Regions from separate parts of the Chryseobacillus diguaensis genome, predicted to be linked through region 2. Evidence: riboswitches for the same ligand, from Rfam matches in the RefSeq annotation. Region 2 holds a riboswitch; each other region holds the start of a gene.

Region 1 (5,674 bases), on a different contig from region 2:
GTGTTGATGCAGGACTTGTTTATAAAACAGATGCCCTTACCTCAAAGAAAGTAACGATTGTTGAAGAGGCAGCACCTGCTTCTCACTCACCCATTGTCTATCCGGCTGGAATGGTCAAAAACAGCAAACATCCTAAGGAAGCACTGTTATTCTATGAGTTTCTTCAAAAAGATTCAGCTCAAAAAGTGCTGAAAAAGTATGGTTTTAATGAAGTGAGGTAATGTTATGGATGCCTTTTGGCCGCCTGTCATTTTATCCCTGCAAATTGCTGTGGCAGCAGGGCTGGTAGTATTTGCTGCGGGTCTTATTTTTGGAAGATGGATGGCGGGCAAAAAATTCAAAGGGAAAATTCTGCTTGAAACGTTTTTTCTCCTGCCGCTCGTACTTCCGCCGACCGTTGTCGGTTTCCTGTTAATAGTTCTTTTAGGGCGCAATAGCGCTGCAGGGAAAGTCATTGAATGGGTATTCGGGCAGCCAGTCGTGTTTACTTGGTGGGCCGCAGTACTTGCCTCCGCTGCAGTGGCTTTTCCACTGATGTACCAATCGGCAAAAGCGGGATTTGAGTCGATTGACAGTGATATTGAGGATGCTGCCCTTGTAGACGGAGCAGGCAAATTTCATTTACTTGTCTTTATTTCCATACCGCTTGCTCTTAAACCACTCCTTGCGGGGGCTATTCTCAGCTTTGCCAGAGCACTAGGAGAATTTGGGGCAACTATCATGTTTGCCGGCAATATTCCCGGTAAGACACAAACAGCTTCAACGGCGATTTATTTAGCTTTTGATGAAGGGAACATGAACCTCGCCTGGATGTGGACAGGGTGTCTTGTTGGCATATCGTTTTTTATGCTTGCCATTCTTCAATTGCTGATGAGGAAAGGGTAAAAAAGGCCCAAGCGCCTTGAACAGCCCCGTCATGCACTTCAGATCGGGCTAGGCGCTGGAGCTGGATTCAGTGCGCAAACTGAGTTAAGAATTGAAATAAATTCAGGTAACAAAAAAAGATTGAAGAATCTTGAAACTGTCTCAGGATTCTTTCAATCCTATTTTTTGCTATTTTTGTGCGTATACATCTTTTTATCTGCTTCTCTGAACAAGCTGTCCATACAACCGATCGAACGCAGACTTGCAGCACTTCCTACTGATAAGCATAGGTTCGTCCCATTTTCTTGGTTACTCGCTTCCAAACGTTCAAAAATGTTTCGAATTAAGCCCTCAGTATCTTTCTCCGTAAAAGCTTCTCCGATCAAAACGAACTCATCGCCGCCAATTCTTGAAATGGTCAACCGATCACTGGCAAAGCTATTTAAGATCGCTGCTGTCTGCTTAATCAGTGCATCACCTTTTGCATGTCCCAATGTGTCATTCCATTTTTTTAACTCATCCAAATCCAGCACAATGATTGAAACTGGAAGGTCTATTTGCTTGTCGTACTTTTCCATCTGCTCCCCTGTTATAAGCCCCTGTAAGACCATCACGGTAAATACGCTGCATGAGGTTTTTTTCTAATTCTTTTCGGTTATTAATATTTCGGATAATTCCGTGCAAAGCTTTTAATTGACCATTTTCATATACAGGACTAGTGTATTCCTCAAACCATTTATAATTACCTTCATTATCTCTCTATCGCTGAATAATGGGTTTATTAAAATCCATTTTCCCTGATATTTTATTTTGCAAAATACCATAATCGTGAGGATGAATAAGACCAAAGGCTGAATGCGCGTTGTGATAGGCTTCCTTCACCGTCCCTTCTCCCAAAACCAGGTCAAGGGAAGGGCTGATGTATTTATATTTCAGTTCAGGCTCCACCTCACAATAATAAATAATATCTCTGGACTTTTCAGCGAGCTGAAAAATCCGTTCAAAGTCTTCAAATCTCCTCTTTTGCCTTTTATAAATCATGCGATTGACGATCATAGTGACAAGAATCCCTAACAGTATCCCGATGATTAACTTCATCTCTTATCCTCGCAGTTTTTTAAGGTTCACAATTCCAGCGAAGTGGCTTTCACTCAAATAAAAAGAGCCAATCTTCACCGATTAGCCTGTCTAAATGTGCTTATACCGGTAGCTGGCTGGCATGATCCTTCGACTTTAGCCCCTTTAGCTTTGCGTCTCCGTTTTTCAACGGATTTGCCTTTTTCAATTGTCATTTTTTTCAATTATATAACAGACTCCCTTATAGATCAATAGGCCTATTTTTAAAATATTTAATAGTTCTTTTTAACCTAAATACCCGCAACTTTAAAATGATAAACACAGAATGATCTCATATGATTAGCCAAATGAGAATAGTTCTTCGCCTTTAGAAGAACCGGCCTCTTCAGATCAGTCCTTTTCTTTACCCTTGATTCTTTTGCAGTTAAGTTCTGTCACAATGTATTTGGCGAGTAACGGACGGTAATAGGTTTCAATAGCTTTCGTGCCCCGTTTTGTTCCTAGCTGTTCGTTCAGTCTGAAATGAGTAAGAACTTCATCACAGTAATGGATTTGAATGCCTTTCGTTAAAAAGCAGTGCTGCATTTCATAATCCAGGTAAAAATGAAATGGGTCCCCGCCATCACTAATAGACCAAATAAAAGCAGGAAACCAAAACGGTTTCCTGCTCTGAATGGAGCTATATGGATAACAAAGCAATAAAGTTTAAGAAAGAGCCTTTAAGATTGATTCCGTATGCTGATGATTTCATCTGCCACAAATTGAACAGAAGTTCCAACGATTACTTGAATGCTCTGCGGCCCAACGATGTTAATACCCGGGACACCTGTTGATTTAATCTTTTGCTGATCAACGGCATTCATATCCTTCACTTCGATTCTTAAACGGGTCACACAGTTGTCAACAGACGTTACGTTTTCATCTCCGCCCAAACCTTCGTAGATTTTAGCGGCCATGGCCGAAAATTGCTTATTTTTATTAGTAAGGCTGGCAGCTGCTATTTCTTTGCCCGCCATAATTCCCTCGCCTTTTTCAATGGTTTCGTCTTCTCTTCCCGGTGTCATCAAGTTGAATTTTGCAATCATGAACCTGAAAATAGAGTAGTAGATCACTGCAAACACAAGACCTTGGATCAGCAGCATGTAAGGCATGTTTGCTAATGGCAGCTTTGAGCTTAAAACAAAGTCAATCAGTCCTGCGCTAAAACCAAAGCCTGCTGTCCAGTGAAACAAAGCAGCAATGGCAAGAGAAAGACCTGTAAGAACGGCATGAACGAGAAATAGTGCCGGTGCGACAAACATAAAAGCAAACTCAATCGGTTCTGTTACTCCTGTGAAAAAGGCAGCAACTCCTGCTGCAAGCATTAAGGAAGCGACTTCTTTTTTTCGATGCGTTTTAGCTGTATGATACATGGCTAGCGCTGCAGCCGGCAAACCGAACATCATTACTGGGAAGAAGCCAGCCTGATACATTCCTGTAACACCCTTTGTCCCTTTGCCTGACCAGAAATTCCCGATATCATTGATTCCTGCAACATCAAACCAGAATACCGCATTTAAGGCATGGTGAAGTCCAAGCGGGATAAGCAGCCGGTTGAAGAAGCCATACAGGCCAGCTCCGACAAAGCCAAGGCTGCTTATTGATGTTCCGAATGATACAAGAGCTGAATAGACAACTGGCCACACGAAAAGAAACACAAGAGAAACAACAAGCATAGTAGCTGCCGACATGATTGGAGCGAGCCGTTTTCCGCTGAAAAAAGCTAAGGCATCAATCAATTTAACGTGACTGAATCGATTGTACATGACAGAGGCAACCAATCCTGAAATGATACCAATAAACGGGTTTTGAATTTTTATAAAGGCCGGATTTACTTTCGCAGCATCAATTCCCTGCAGCAAAGCAACAGAATTGGCAGAAAGAAGCGTGGTGATAACCAAATAAGCCACAAGACCGCTTATTGCAGATGCCCCGTCTCTTTCCTTCGACATCCCAAGCGCAATCCCTACTGCGAACAAAATAGCTATATTGTCCAATATCGATTTGCCGGCTCCAATCAGGAAAGCGGCAATCGGACTGTCTGCACCCCACCCTGCAGGGTCAATCCAATACCCGATCCCCATAAGAATGGCAGCTGCAGGCAAAACTGCAACTGGCAGCATCAAGGAGCGGCCCATTCTTTGCAAATATTTCATCATTTGTGTATTCCCCCTCACTTTTATATGCAAGCGTATTCATTACTAATTTTATAGTAATATATAAGCTTATTTAATGTGCGGAATGACCTAATTCCAAGAACTTCCTCTATCTATTGGATTGAAATTTATTAGATGTAAAGATTCAAGAATAAAAGAAAAGCGATGAATATTTCCCTGGTTGAATTAGCTTATGAAAAAGCCGCCAAAAATACGTATATTTTTTTTCACCAGCTGCCTTGCTAATTTGGTCCTTGTATGACTCTGGATAACAAAAGAAAAAACAGGGCAGGAATTTTCTATTTTACTGATTGGAAATGCTATTTTTCTATGGACACGGGCCTTTTATTCCCGTAAAACCGCATGAAAAAAAGAGAAGTTTGAACCCGGCTCTTCTTTTATTTAGGGACGTTTTTTTATTTATTCAAATACAGCGAAAGCAGTGTCAGCACAAATATGATTTACCTTTTGAGCCTAAATGAAATTTGCACTTCCATAAAAATGCAACAGAAAAGAGCACAGGGAATGTGCTCTTTTCTGGTTGCGTGCAAAGGATAATGGAAGCGGCATTTATGGAAATTGATCAACATAGAAATAGGAAAGAATCCCATTAAGACTGACCTAAGGGGGGTTATTTATTTCTTGAAGCAAAGAGGTGAGAAGATGTCCAGGAAACCTATGATTCTTCCAAACGCCTTATTTCTTGTTTTTATGGCAGGAACATTTGTTTTTTTCTATTTAAAGGGGGATGCTTCAAAATCAAGTTACGCACTGACCAGCTTTTTTTGCGGCTTTGTTCCTCACCTTTTGACTTATTTTGCGAAGCTTCAGCTAAAAACCCCTTTAGTTCTTTCCTACTTAGGATTTTTATTTGCCTCTCATTTTCTCGGTTCCATTTTAAAATGGTACAGTCTTTGCTGGTGGGATTTATTTTTGCATTTTTTGAGCGGAGTTCTTCTTGTCTTTGCAGGAACGGCATTTTATTGCTGCCTGGTACCTGAAAAAATAAGAAAAGCTGTTCCTGCCCGGTTTCTCTTTGTGTTTCTTTTTGCATTCCCGGTACTTGGAGGGGTTATTTGGGAAATATATGAGTTTAGCATGGACACCTTTTTCGGCACAAAATTGCAGTTTGGCGGGAACAGCGATACGATGACGGATTTGATCGCAGATACTATTGGAGGTTTCATAATCGCACTCTTTACATCAGTACAAGCAAAGAAGAAGCAAAAACAAGCGGAGGGGGCAGGGAGCTTAGATGAACATCTATCTTAGCTTACTTGGTAACTCTTCAGAAAAGAAAACGAATAAGCCATCTTCCTCGCAAATTGGAGTGGAGGTTCAACGAATTGAAGGTGAATATACATAATCAGCGGCTTCGTATACAGCCAATGATTATGCAATGCACTGACGATGATCCCTTGGCTCTGCAACATATCGCATAAATTGTATGAGGGGTTTTATCACTTAAGCAGTTTTACATTGAGTTTATTATTGATCTTGTGCACAAAAACCAAGCATTTGGGTGCATAGTCTTTTTG
Region 2 (5,674 bases):
ACATTCCAAAGTAATAGGGAAAAGGGTAAAGGCTGCTGCCCCTAAGCAGCGGCCTTTATAAAAGAACTTTCGCCGATTTGGAACAAGCTATGCGGCGTTACAAAGTCAACATCCGCTGTTCCAGATTATTGATATTAGAATAAGAAACCCTGCAGGTGCCATGAGTAAAAATATGATTTCGAGGTGATAAAAATGAATGCGATTCCAAAACAGGAACCTAAGGGAGGCCTTCCGGCTAAAATGGTCTGGGGCTTTGTCGCAATCCTTATCTTTATGGCTGGGGACGGATTAGAACATGCCTGGCTGTCTCCTTATTTAATTGAACAGGGATTGACTGTTCAACAGGCAGCAACTCTTTTTACAGCGTATGGTGCTGTTCTGGCGGTCGCTGCCTATTTTTCAGGAGTGCTTACTGAAATATGGGGACCAAGAAAGGTTATGGTTATCGGGATGATAACCTGGCTGGCCGGCCAAATCCTTTTCATTGAACTGGGTTTAAAACCGCATAATTTTGCTGCGATGCTGCCAACTTATGCACTTCGCGGAATTGGCTATCCTTTCTTTTGTTATTCTTTTTTAGTTTGGGTAACCTATCGAAGCCCTCAACGCATTATGGCTACAGCAGTAGGCCTTTTCTGGGCTGCATGGAGCGGCGGGCTTTACGTCGTTGGAAGTTACTTCCCGGCTTTCATGACTGACCGAATTGGGTATATGGGACTCTTGTGGAGTGCTGTTATCTGGGTCCTGGTTGGGGGAATTGCTGGACTTTTAATTGTCGGCAATGATAAAGTCATTGAGAACACGGGCGACGCAAAGGAAAAAATCAAGAGTTTACTTAGCGGATTTACGATCTGCATTGAAAAACCAAAAGTGGCAATAGGCGGACTGGTTCGTATCATCAATTCAGTCGGTGTAGGAGCCCTTCCTATCTTTTTTCCTGTTTATTTGGCTTCCGAGTACAAATATACGACTGCAGAATGGCTTCAAATTTGGGGAACTTTTTGGTTGGCAAACATTGCCTTTAATCTGGTCATCCCATACATCAGTGACAGATGGTTAGGATGGCAGAAAACGATCATGTGGCTTGGCAGCGTTGGCTGTGGTGTCATGATATTGGTATTTTTTTATACACCGCATGTTGTTGGCCATAATTTCTATGTTATGACTCTGGCGGCAATCATCTTTGGAATCGTTCTCTGCGGTTTCGTACCGCTTTCCGCCCTTGTAACTGCTCTAGCACCGGACCAAAAAGGCTCAGCAATGGCGATTGTAAGCTTTGGAGCCGGTATGTCCTACTTCATCGCACCCGCTGTTGTTGGTTTGTTCATCAATAGCATTGGCGCTGAAGGGGTAATTTGGATATTTGCTATGCTATACTTTACCGGTGCTATTTTAATGAGATTTATGAAGCTGCCAGATGAAGTAAAGCAAAAAGAAAGCAAAGATGTTCGTGAACTTGCACCAGCTGAAGCTAAAGTAGTGAACCATTAACACGCATTCTTATTGGAGAGTGCGTTTTTTTGAGGAGATGGGGAAGCAAAATAATACTTATACAATAGGCGGGGTGGGTCCCAGCCTATTGTTTCATTTTACAAGGTTTTCTTTTAGCCAAAAGGGGATATTAAGGTAACAACGAGAGGTTAGTCTGAAGGAGGTGCTGCCATATGAAAAAGGCTTTTCTTTACCTTGCATTGGTGAACATTCTAGATATGTGTGCAACATTGAGCGGGCTAAGGCTTGGCTTTATTCAAGAACTTAATCCGATTATGAATACACTATATGAAGTGAACCCGTTTCTTTTTGTGGCAGTTAAGCTTTTGATTTCATTTATTTTGGTTGGTCTAGTTATCAAAGTTCCTCTTATGATGACTACCTTTTTAAAATGGGTGACATCTGCTGCGTGCATTTTATATACATTAACGCTTGGACTCCATACATTATGGATTTATGATGCAGTAAGGTAAATGGTAAAAGAAAAAACGGCCTCTAGAAGCCGTCTATTTTTTGGATTGATCAAAACGCCATTTATTAAATTCAAGAAATTCTTTAAACTGGTCCTTGGTTACACCAGACTGCATAGCCTCTCTGACGAGTGTAGCCCATTCTGAATCCAGTTGGCTTGAGTAAGTGCTGTCGTCGTCTTCTTCGTTAAGAAGGGTGTTAACAGAGACGCCAAGCACAGAAGAAATTTTGTCCAGGAACTGGACAGAGGGATTAGATTGGAGATTTCGTTCAATAGAGCTTAAATATGACTTTGCGACTCCTGCTCGGTCTGCTAGTTCGGATAATGAAAGATTTTTTTCTTTTCGATATTTGCGAATGCGCTGGCCTATCATATAATCACCTTCCCGTAGATATTATAGCATATAGAGAAGGGGATTTTTCTATAAAAAGAACGAAAATCGACAAAATTATTTCGACAACTCGGGTAGTTTCACACTGTTTTTTGAAAAAGAACTGAGATAATTTCGAATTTCTTCAGAAGTAATTCCCATATCCAAAGCGGATAAGATTAATTCTTTCCACTCCTGGTCCAAAGGTTCTGCATCCCACATATTTTCAGCCATCCCCATTTACCCTCCCAAAATACATAGTCAGGCAGTCCGGCTATCCTGATTGCATCCATATGCAATGGTAGACCCGTGACTTTGCGTCCTTGCTTTTCAGCAAGTTTGCCTTTATCTGAAAGATTAATACCATAAAAATCCATTTTAATACAACTTTTGTCATTTATGTATGTATCAACCTTTGTACTATTAGTATAAATTTGCATTTATAGAAAGTATGCTGAATTGTGTCGACAAAATAAAATTTTACAAAATTAATCAATTTGTCACTATAAAACCTGCTAACGGCTTATGGAACATCACTTTTTTCTAATAAATTTTTGGATAATTAGTCGAAAACGGGAGTTTAAGCCTTATTTGAAAAATCTATCTATCATCCTATTTTAGTGTGCGAATTCAGGACTTAGGTAAAATATCCCGCCATTTTTTATTGAGATTGTAATTTTTGGTTCATATAGATCACGCAAGGCTTCTTTTTCGAGATGATAAGCATCAGGTTTTTCGTCGAGATTCTCGTAAAAGTGATTTAAAAGCATAAGATCTGCATTCCATCTTTGCCTTGCATCATCTGCCCAGCCATGATCTTCTTTTTCGACTTTTTCCTGTATAAAATTGTATATCCGGTTCAGACCGCTTTGCGGACGAATAATCGGGGACATGGTAAAGCAGAGATCAGGAATTTTTGGCGTCAGTTCGAGTCTTTCCAGTTTATCTTGAAATTGCTCTGACATGGCTCCGCTGATTAAGTGAAGTCCGATTGAATATAAAACATCCTTTTTCATATCACATTGGTAGGATACTTGGACATTGACTCCAAGCCATGGGTGCAGAGGAGTGTTTCCGCTGGACGGTTTCGTTTGTTCATATAATCGAATAAATCCGCCCAGCTTTTGATTTGCCTGGAAAATTTGGTGCAGGCGCGGGGAGCCAAAATGAATAAACTCACCCTTAATGCTGCTGTCGGTTTTTTCCTTGTCAGTGATAAGGGTAAGCGGCATTGGGTTCGGTATGCCTCCGGTTTTTTCAAGATAGTGCCAATAAAAAGGCCTGTTCATTAATTCCTTATCCATTTCAATGGTTAATTGTACATTCATGAACCCTGCAGCATTTTCCAGTATTTCACATGAGTTGGCGATAAAAAAACGTTGAAGCAAGCTATGAATTTCCTGCTGTTTCATTCTCTAATCTCTCCTATTCTCTTTGTCCTGCTGCTTTTTTTGTTTGTAATTCTTCTTCTCCAAAAGAGAGGATGGAGGTCAAATTATCCATTTTTATTTTCATTTCTCCTTCTGAGGAAGAATGGAAAAAGATGTCCTGAATGTGATCTTCAAAATTGCCAATTTCGAGCTTAGTTAAAATTTCATCCAGCTCTCCAACTACTTTTTCGAAAAGATTAATTTTTTCATATAGAAGCTTTAGAATATGTTCTTCAACCGTATTTTTTGTGGACATATTATAGATGTGAACATCCCGCTCCTGCCCGAGCCTGTGTATTCTTCCGATTCTTTGTTCAAGCTTCATGGGATTCCACGGCAAATCATAATTGATGATATGATTGCAGAACTGAAGGTTTATGCCTTCTCCGCCTGCTTCTGTCGCAATAAGAACCTGCATGTTTCCTTTAAAAAGCTCTTTCATCCAATCCTTTTTCCCGCGCTTAAAGCCTCCTCTAAAAGGAACAGAGGAGATACCATGCTGCTTTAGAAAACACTGCAGATAAAATTGGGTAGCTCTGTATTCTGTAAAGATAATGACTTTATCATCAATTTTTTGAATGAGCTCAAGCACCTTCTCTGCCTTCGAGTTTTGAGTGACATTATCAATTTCCTTCATTAAATGCTGAATCACATGTTCAGGAAAAACCTTGCCTTCCTCCTCTGGTCTTTCCAGCATCTTTTTTAATGTCATATAGACTGCTTCCCTGCTGCTGCAGGCTTCCCGCTGAAGCGTCATTAATGAAAACATTGGCACTCCAAGCGGAGAAAGACTTTTAACATTAGAGATGGCATCATAAAGATTTTGTTCTGTTTCTGAAAACGTAATGGAGATGGTTTCCACGATTCTTTTTGGCCAGTCGATTCCAGTGTCGCCTCTGCGGTTTCGGATCATCACTTTATTGATCAATTCCCGCAGGTGATCATGGTATTCGACCTCTCTATTCTTGGCTGAATAAACTTCTGTGAAATAAGCTTCGTTTCCTAAATGACCAGGTTTTAAAAGAGAAACCAAATTAAATATTTCTTCAATTCTGTTTTGGATCGGAGTAGCTGTTAAAAGAAGACAATATTTCTTTTTCAGCTTTAAAACAAATTCATAGTTTTTTGTTTTATTGTTTTTCAGTTTATGAGCTTCATCGATGATGACCATGTCATATTGCTGATTGAGGACAATTTCCTGATGTGGACTTCTTTTTGCCGTATCAATAGATGAAACAATCACATCACATTGTTCCCATACATAACTCTTTTTTTGTTCAACCGCCGGTATATAGAACTTCGTATTAAGCTCTCTGGCCCATTGGGACACAAGGGAAGCAGGCACAAGAATCAGCACTTTTTTTACTAAACCGCGAATCATATATTCTTTTAATACAAGTCCTGCTTCAATGGTTTTGCCTAGTCCTACTTCATCAGCAAGAATGGCTTTTCCGTTCATCTTTTCAACGACCATCCTGGCTACTTCCAGCTGATGGGGCAGAGGAGTAAAATCAGGCAAGTGTTTTGGAGCAAGCAGCCCTTCAAAATCCGGCACAGCCAGGTGTGATTGAATTTCACAGGATAGCTTATAAAGCTCCCAATTGGACCACGGTCCGTCCTGTTCTAAGCGTTCCAAAAATTCATCCTGCCAGGAGCTGTCAATATTTATCTGCACATTAAGGTTTGAATGCCTTTTCATAAATATTCACCTTTACCTTTATTGTTCATATTTTAGAGATTAAAAAGGGAAAATAATTAGATAATCGGTTGAAAAGCTTTTAAAACCGAATAATAAGTGCTTAAAAAAGGATAATCATTCTTAAAAATGATGATTGCCGATTGCTGCTGAAAATGATAGGATATGAAGTAGTAAGAAAGTTAGTAATTTGCAAACTCTTCTGTTAGTCTTTT
Region 3 (5,674 bases), on a different contig from region 2:
AGATTCCCATTTTCATCATCTGCAAGATGGAAAACATCGCTTGTGTTATAGCGTGTAATATCGAAAGTATCCGGATTTACTTTAAACAGTACTCCTTGAAGCGTCCCGTAGAGATTGCCGTCTTTCCCAGCAAGCAGGCTTTCATTTTTAAACATACCTTTGACCTGATCAGGAAGGATCGGGAATACGAGTGTTTTATCTGTTTTAGGGTCATACATCAGGAGTTTATTATCAATAATCCCCCAGAGTCTTCCATCCTTCATTACTTGAAGGGCAGAAACCATCATGAAATAACCGCCGGGCAAATCAATATTTTTCACTCTGTAATCTGGATCATTTGTATCAACCATATAAAGCTGTGAAGTTTTGTCTGATTTCGTGCCGTTTCCATTATAGACACCTGTCCCGATATAGAGCTTGCCAGTGTTGTCCATTGTCATGGATGCAACACTCTGGTTAAAAGGAAGGTATTGTTCCTTAATCAATTGTTTTGTTTTTAGATCATAAACTGCGAGCATTCCCTCAGAGCCGCCGCGTTTCGGCATCGTTCCTATATAAAGAACCTGCTTGGATTCATCAGGAACGATAGCCACCGGCCGGTCCTGGTTTTTCTCACTCAGATTGAGAACTTGTTTTGGGTTCTTTCCTGTCTGCCAATCCTTAGTTGTGTCAAATTCATAAAGAAGACCATTTGGGTAAACTCCAAAATACATGGAGTTATTGAATTTAGCAAAGCCTTCAACCTGTCCAAGTCCGCTGAACATAGCCGAAGAATCGGTCTTCGGATCATAAACGCCAAGCTTTCCTGCGATAAAACCGGAGGAATAAATGCTGCCGTTTACTCCATTGCCGACACGGTAAATCTCAACAGACTGTGACGGCAATTTTAAATCTCTGCCCGTGAAACGGTTCTGCAAAATATTATAATTGTAGAACCTTCCTCCATTGCCCGCCAGCCCTACAACGGAAGGCTGACCGTTAATGCTCACAATATCCATAGACACGGCGCTTGCTCCGTAAAAATTAGACTCAACTTGATTAGAAGTGCCAGTTCGATAGTCAAATTGATAAAGCCTGCTGTTATACCCATAAAAAACGGAGTCCTGGTTCCAGACATTCGAGATGCCCCTTGAATCAGCATTCAGCGTATAATCCAATTTGCCTGATTCTGTATCAATATCAAGAAGAATTGGTTTTCCTTCTATTTTTGCGAAAAGCTTGCCTCCCGTAAGATCGAGATCATATACGGAAGCATATTTTTTATACTCGTCAGGTAAAATATCGGTTTTAACACCTGTATTCAAATCCCATTTAATGAGAGAAGCAGGAGAACCGACTCCTACATAAAGAACATTTTTCTCCTCATCATAGACCACACTTCTTGCATATTGTTTACCAGGCACAACCTGTCCGAGGGATTTAAAGTCATTGGTTTTTTCATCATATGTAAATACGCGTCCTCCATAAGATGTAACACCAAATAAACGATTGTTCTTTGTGTCGTACGTCATATCCCAAATCGTTGAATCGTTGTTTTCTGTAGCTTTACCGATATCCTTTATTTCTTTGCTTTCAGGATTATAGTGGTAGACATGTTCATTAGGTGTGGAGCCGATCCAAACAGTATGATCAGGTGCGATCTCAATAGACCAGGCAGCTTTTGCCCCTTCTAATTCCTTCATATCGAGTATTTGCTGTGATTGAAGATCCATGACGACAAGTTTAGCTGGTTCTCCCTGAAGCAAGGCATAATAAATCGGCTGTCCATAAGCATTAACGCCGGCTTTTCCCTTAATAACATTTACATATTGAACCTGGGGTCCAAGATTCTCAAAGGGTCCCTCTTGAGCAAGGGCAGGATAGGATAGAACAAAGCCGAGGACAATAGCTGCAAGAAGTACACGAAGAAATTTCAAAATAAATAGCCTCCAAAACCTTTATATATTGTATATTCTACCAAAGTATATAATTTATGTCATAAGTATCAGGAAAAAAGTTGAAATAAATTGCCGAAACCTGACATTTTAGATCTACTGTAATATTTACCAAAGAACGTAAAAATGGAACGGCTTTGCCTTTAAAAAGAAAAACCTTCCATAATTGATGGAAGGTTCTCTCTATTTGATTTGAAAGGGGAAAACATTTTTTGAAATATTTTGTGTTAGCTGCTAACTTCATAATAGACCATCTATCACAAAATATCTCGGGTCTTTCGAACTAATATTAACATAAATTATTCCTTTTTTGTTAAAAAACTTTTAACTTTTTAAAAAATATTTGTCAATAGGCGTCAAAATTCGACACAACTTCTTATGGACCCAATTTGTGGTAAAATTGATTCGGATGGCACACTTAGGAGGTGGGATTTTTTGAATTGGCGTTTGGATAGATTATTGCGGTTTTCGGATAGATTTTTGTAATATTTGGATAGATTTTCACAGTTTTTAGATAGATTCTCCCCTTATATGGATAGATTTTCCTCATTTTTAAATAGATTCCTTCAAAATTCTCAATTAGGAGTGATTCTTTGATCATTAAACCTCGAAATATACCCCTGCACATTCAACAACTGGAGGCATTATTAAGACGATTGCCTGAATCCCATCCGAAACGCTCTTTCATTCAAGAAGATTACCTGAAAAATATGGCCGGTTACCGAGGAGAACAGTCTGTTGATTATTATTTCACATATCTGGACAAGGATAAATACTATATTTTGCATGATCTCCGCTTGTCAGATGATACGCATTTCTTTTAAATCGATACACTGATTCTTTCTCCATCCAACTTCTTTATCATTGAAGTAAAAAACATATCGGGGAAATTATATTTTGACGGTGATTTTCATCAGCTGATTCGAAAAACCGGAGAAAAAGAAGAAGCATTTCCGGACCCCCTCCTTCAAATTAAACGGCAGCAATCCCATCTGGTCAATTGGTTCATAAACCGCAAATTCCCTCTCCCTCCAATTCAAACTCTTGTTGTTATCAGCAATCCCTCAACGATTATAGAAAACCATCAAAAAAACTCCTATCTTAAGAAAAAAGTTTGCCAAGCAGCAAACGTGCTAAACAAAATAGATGATCTAGAAAAACAAAACAAATCGGAGTTATTCACTAAAAAAGAATTGCTAAAGATTTCAAAAAGATTGGTAAAAGAATACACACCTCTTTCGAGAAACCTTCTTGAACTATATAAAATAGATCCAACTGAGATAAGGAAGGGTGTCCACTGTCCCTCTTGCTATCAGCTTCCTATGGTGAGGCAACGAGGGCACTGGTTTTGTTCTAACTGTATCTCCCAATCAAAAGATGCCTATATCAACTCAGTTAAGGATTATTTCCTCCTCATCAAACCTTTCATTACAAACGGAGAATTCCGAACATTCCTTACCCTTCCATCAATCTCGCTTGCCACCAAATTATTATCCTCAATGAACCTGCCTGCCTCAGGATCAACGAGAGATCGTGTTTACCACATGCAATAAATAAGAAAGCCATTCCGATTAATTGGAATGGCCTTCTTTCTATTTATTAAGATTTTTTATTTGTTTTACGACAACTTCCTGAAGATACTCTGCTTTTTTAGAAAGCACTTTGAAGTCCAACTGTTTAGCAGCTTTTTTCTCCAATGCTTGTATTTCTTTTTTCACAGCTTGAATTTGCTTGTTTATTTCTTTTAGTTTTGCAATAGTCACCTGAGTATCTGTTGCATTGACTGTTTCTGACTTAGTTGATACTGACAAGGACTCTTGAGGATTAGCTGGAAGAGATGATTGGTCATCAGCACTAGGTGTTTCCTGCTCAGCAGGAGTAACCGGTGTCACTTGGTCATCTGTTCCCTTTGCATCACCAGTATTTGCTTGATCTGCTGGTGGCTGGGCAGGCTGTTCCGGTTTATATTCCTTATGACGAGAGTCCTTCATAATCGTTTTCAATTCTTTCTCTATGCCGCTTAACTTTTTATTGAGATCAGCGGCCTTCTTTTTCAGTTCTTGAATTTCTGATTTAGTGAGCTTTTTTGGGTGTCCTTTTTTCGCAGAGTTTTACATTTTGACCACTTTTACTGTTTTGACGTGTTTAGCCTCTTTAGCTTGAACATTACTCATCGGAGAGAGTACAACGATTGCTGAAAGTGAAGCAGCTAAAACCTTTTTGAACATTACCAATTCCTCCTAGAAAATATTTTATAGGTAATGGCAGCTGGCTGGCATAGTCATTACATTAGCCCCTATAGCTTTGTGTCAGCTGGTTTCCCAGCCTTTACCCTGGTTCAAATTATACATTGATTTCCAAAAGAGTATATATTTTTTTGGTTCTTTTTACACATTTATATATTTTTTTACATTTAATTAATAGTCACAATCTATAATTTTCAACAAAACGTGCCGATATTACTAGTGAATTCAAAAACTATTTTACTATTTATATAAGGAGAGAGGATGCATGAGAAAGAAAAATATGCTCTTGGTAAGCTCGATTCTTTCAATTGGTCTCGTTTTGGGAGGCATCCCCCATCAAAATCAGGCAAGTGCAAAAAGCATTCAGAAAAAGGAAGTACTTGTAGTCTATAAAAATGCGAAGGGAAAGCAGGATGCTATCAAAAGCAGCGAGAAGATCAAGCATCAGTTTAAAGCTCTTCCTGCAGTATCCGTAACAGCTGATACTGCCAATATTCAAAAGCTTGAAAATAATCCAGATATCGCTTCTGTAGAAACGAAATATTGTGTTTCACACAGCGGCTTTGAAAAAGTCATATAATACGAAAGCTGTGTCAAAGGAAGAATCATGGTGGGATACGAAAGCAGTCAATGCTCCCCTCATTTGGAATAAAGGATATACCGGCAAAGGAACGAAGGTAGCAGTAATCGATTCGGGAATCGGACCGCATTCCGATCTTAATGTAGCTGGCGGGATTTCAACTGTCGATTACACGACATCCTATAAAGATGATAACGGGCACGGAACACATGTTGCAGGAATTATTGCTGCCAGGCATAATGGCATCGGAACCGTGGGAGTCGCACCTGACGCCGAGCTTTATGCCGTAAAAGCCATGGATCAGGATGGCAATGGAACACTTGAAAGCATTTTAAAGGGCATTGACTGGGCAATTCAAAATCATATGAACATCATTAATATGAGCTTTGGAACAAAAGACGACTCGAAGCTTCTTCATGAAGCAGTTGACAGTGCCTTCAAAAAAGGAATTTTGGTTGTTGCGGCTGCCGGTAATGAAGGAAATGCCGCTGGAACAGGTAATACAATGGACTACCCTGCATTATATGACAGTGTTATTGCTGTTTCAGCTGTTGACCAGAAATATACGAGAGGTAGCTTTTCCTCGACAGGAAGCAAGGTAGAATTTGCCGCTCCAGGAGTTGATATTCCAAGTACTTACTTAAACAATCAATATGCTTATTTAAGCGGTACTTCTATGGCAACACCGCATATTACCGGTATGCTTGCCGTGTTGAAACAGCATTATCCATTAAAAACGAATGCAGAACTGCGCCAGCTGCTGCAAAGCTACACAACAGATTTAGGCACTGCAGGAAGAGATTCCATATATGGATATGGATTTGCCCGGTTTAGCCAGGAATTATCGGCCCCACCTGTAAGTCAAAAGCCATTAAGTAAACTAGATCTCGCTAAGAAATTAACATCAATAGCGG

The links. Region 2 has a riboswitch for cyclic di-GMP ahead of ACOT8F_RS14485 (anti-repressor SinI family protein). Riboswitches for the same ligand answer to the same signal wherever they lie in the genome.
Region 1: linked by a shared signal. The riboswitch ahead of ACOT8F_RS15320 (hypothetical protein) and the one ahead of ACOT8F_RS14485 (anti-repressor SinI family protein) in region 2 are both predicted to bind cyclic di-GMP.
Region 3: linked by a shared signal. The riboswitch ahead of ACOT8F_RS08445 (hypothetical protein) and the one ahead of ACOT8F_RS14485 (anti-repressor SinI family protein) in region 2 are both predicted to bind cyclic di-GMP.

Annotation. Positions count from the first base shown of each region.
Region 1 is NZ_JBMKNV010000010.1:72,728-78,401, reverse strand. Features, by position in the region: gene modA (molybdate ABC transporter substrate-binding protein) at 1-221, shown strand, start outside; gene modB (molybdate ABC transporter permease subunit) at 226-885, shown strand; gene ACOT8F_RS15325 (GGDEF domain-containing protein) at 1,044-1,442, opposite strand; gene ACOT8F_RS15320 (hypothetical protein) at 1,624-1,962, opposite strand; cyclic di-GMP riboswitch class I at 2,067-2,151, opposite strand; gene ACOT8F_RS15315 (hypothetical protein) at 2,332-2,526, opposite strand; gene nagE (N-acetylglucosamine-specific PTS transporter subunit IIBC) at 2,661-4,139, opposite strand; gene ACOT8F_RS15305 (DUF2238 domain-containing protein) at 4,800-5,408, shown strand; partial or broken gene ACOT8F_RS15300 (DUF1259 domain-containing protein) at 5,405-5,557, opposite strand.
Region 2 is NZ_JBMKNV010000009.1:64,334-70,007, reverse strand. Features, by position in the region: gene ACOT8F_RS14505 (levoglucosan dehydrogenase) at 1-14, shown strand, start outside; gene ACOT8F_RS14500 (MFS transporter) at 193-1,491, shown strand; gene ACOT8F_RS14495 (DUF5658 family protein) at 1,665-1,964, shown strand; gene ACOT8F_RS14490 (helix-turn-helix domain-containing protein) at 1,998-2,336, opposite strand; gene ACOT8F_RS14485 (anti-repressor SinI family protein) at 2,412-2,567, opposite strand; cyclic di-GMP riboswitch class I at 2,595-2,687, opposite strand; gene ACOT8F_RS14480 (YqhG family protein) at 2,951-3,745, opposite strand; gene ACOT8F_RS14475 (DEAD/DEAH box helicase) at 3,759-5,462, opposite strand.
Region 3 is NZ_JBMKNV010000004.1:225,735-231,408, forward strand. Features, by position in the region: gene ACOT8F_RS08430 (ligand-binding sensor domain-containing protein) at 1-1,916, opposite strand, end outside; gene ACOT8F_RS08435 (hypothetical protein) at 2,528-2,758, shown strand; gene ACOT8F_RS08440 (nuclease-related domain-containing protein) at 2,771-3,487, shown strand; gene ACOT8F_RS08445 (hypothetical protein) at 3,527-3,937, opposite strand; cyclic di-GMP riboswitch class I at 4,195-4,277, opposite strand; gene ACOT8F_RS08450 (protease inhibitor I9 family protein) at 4,446-4,760, shown strand; gene ACOT8F_RS08455 (S8 family peptidase) at 4,744-5,674, shown strand, end outside.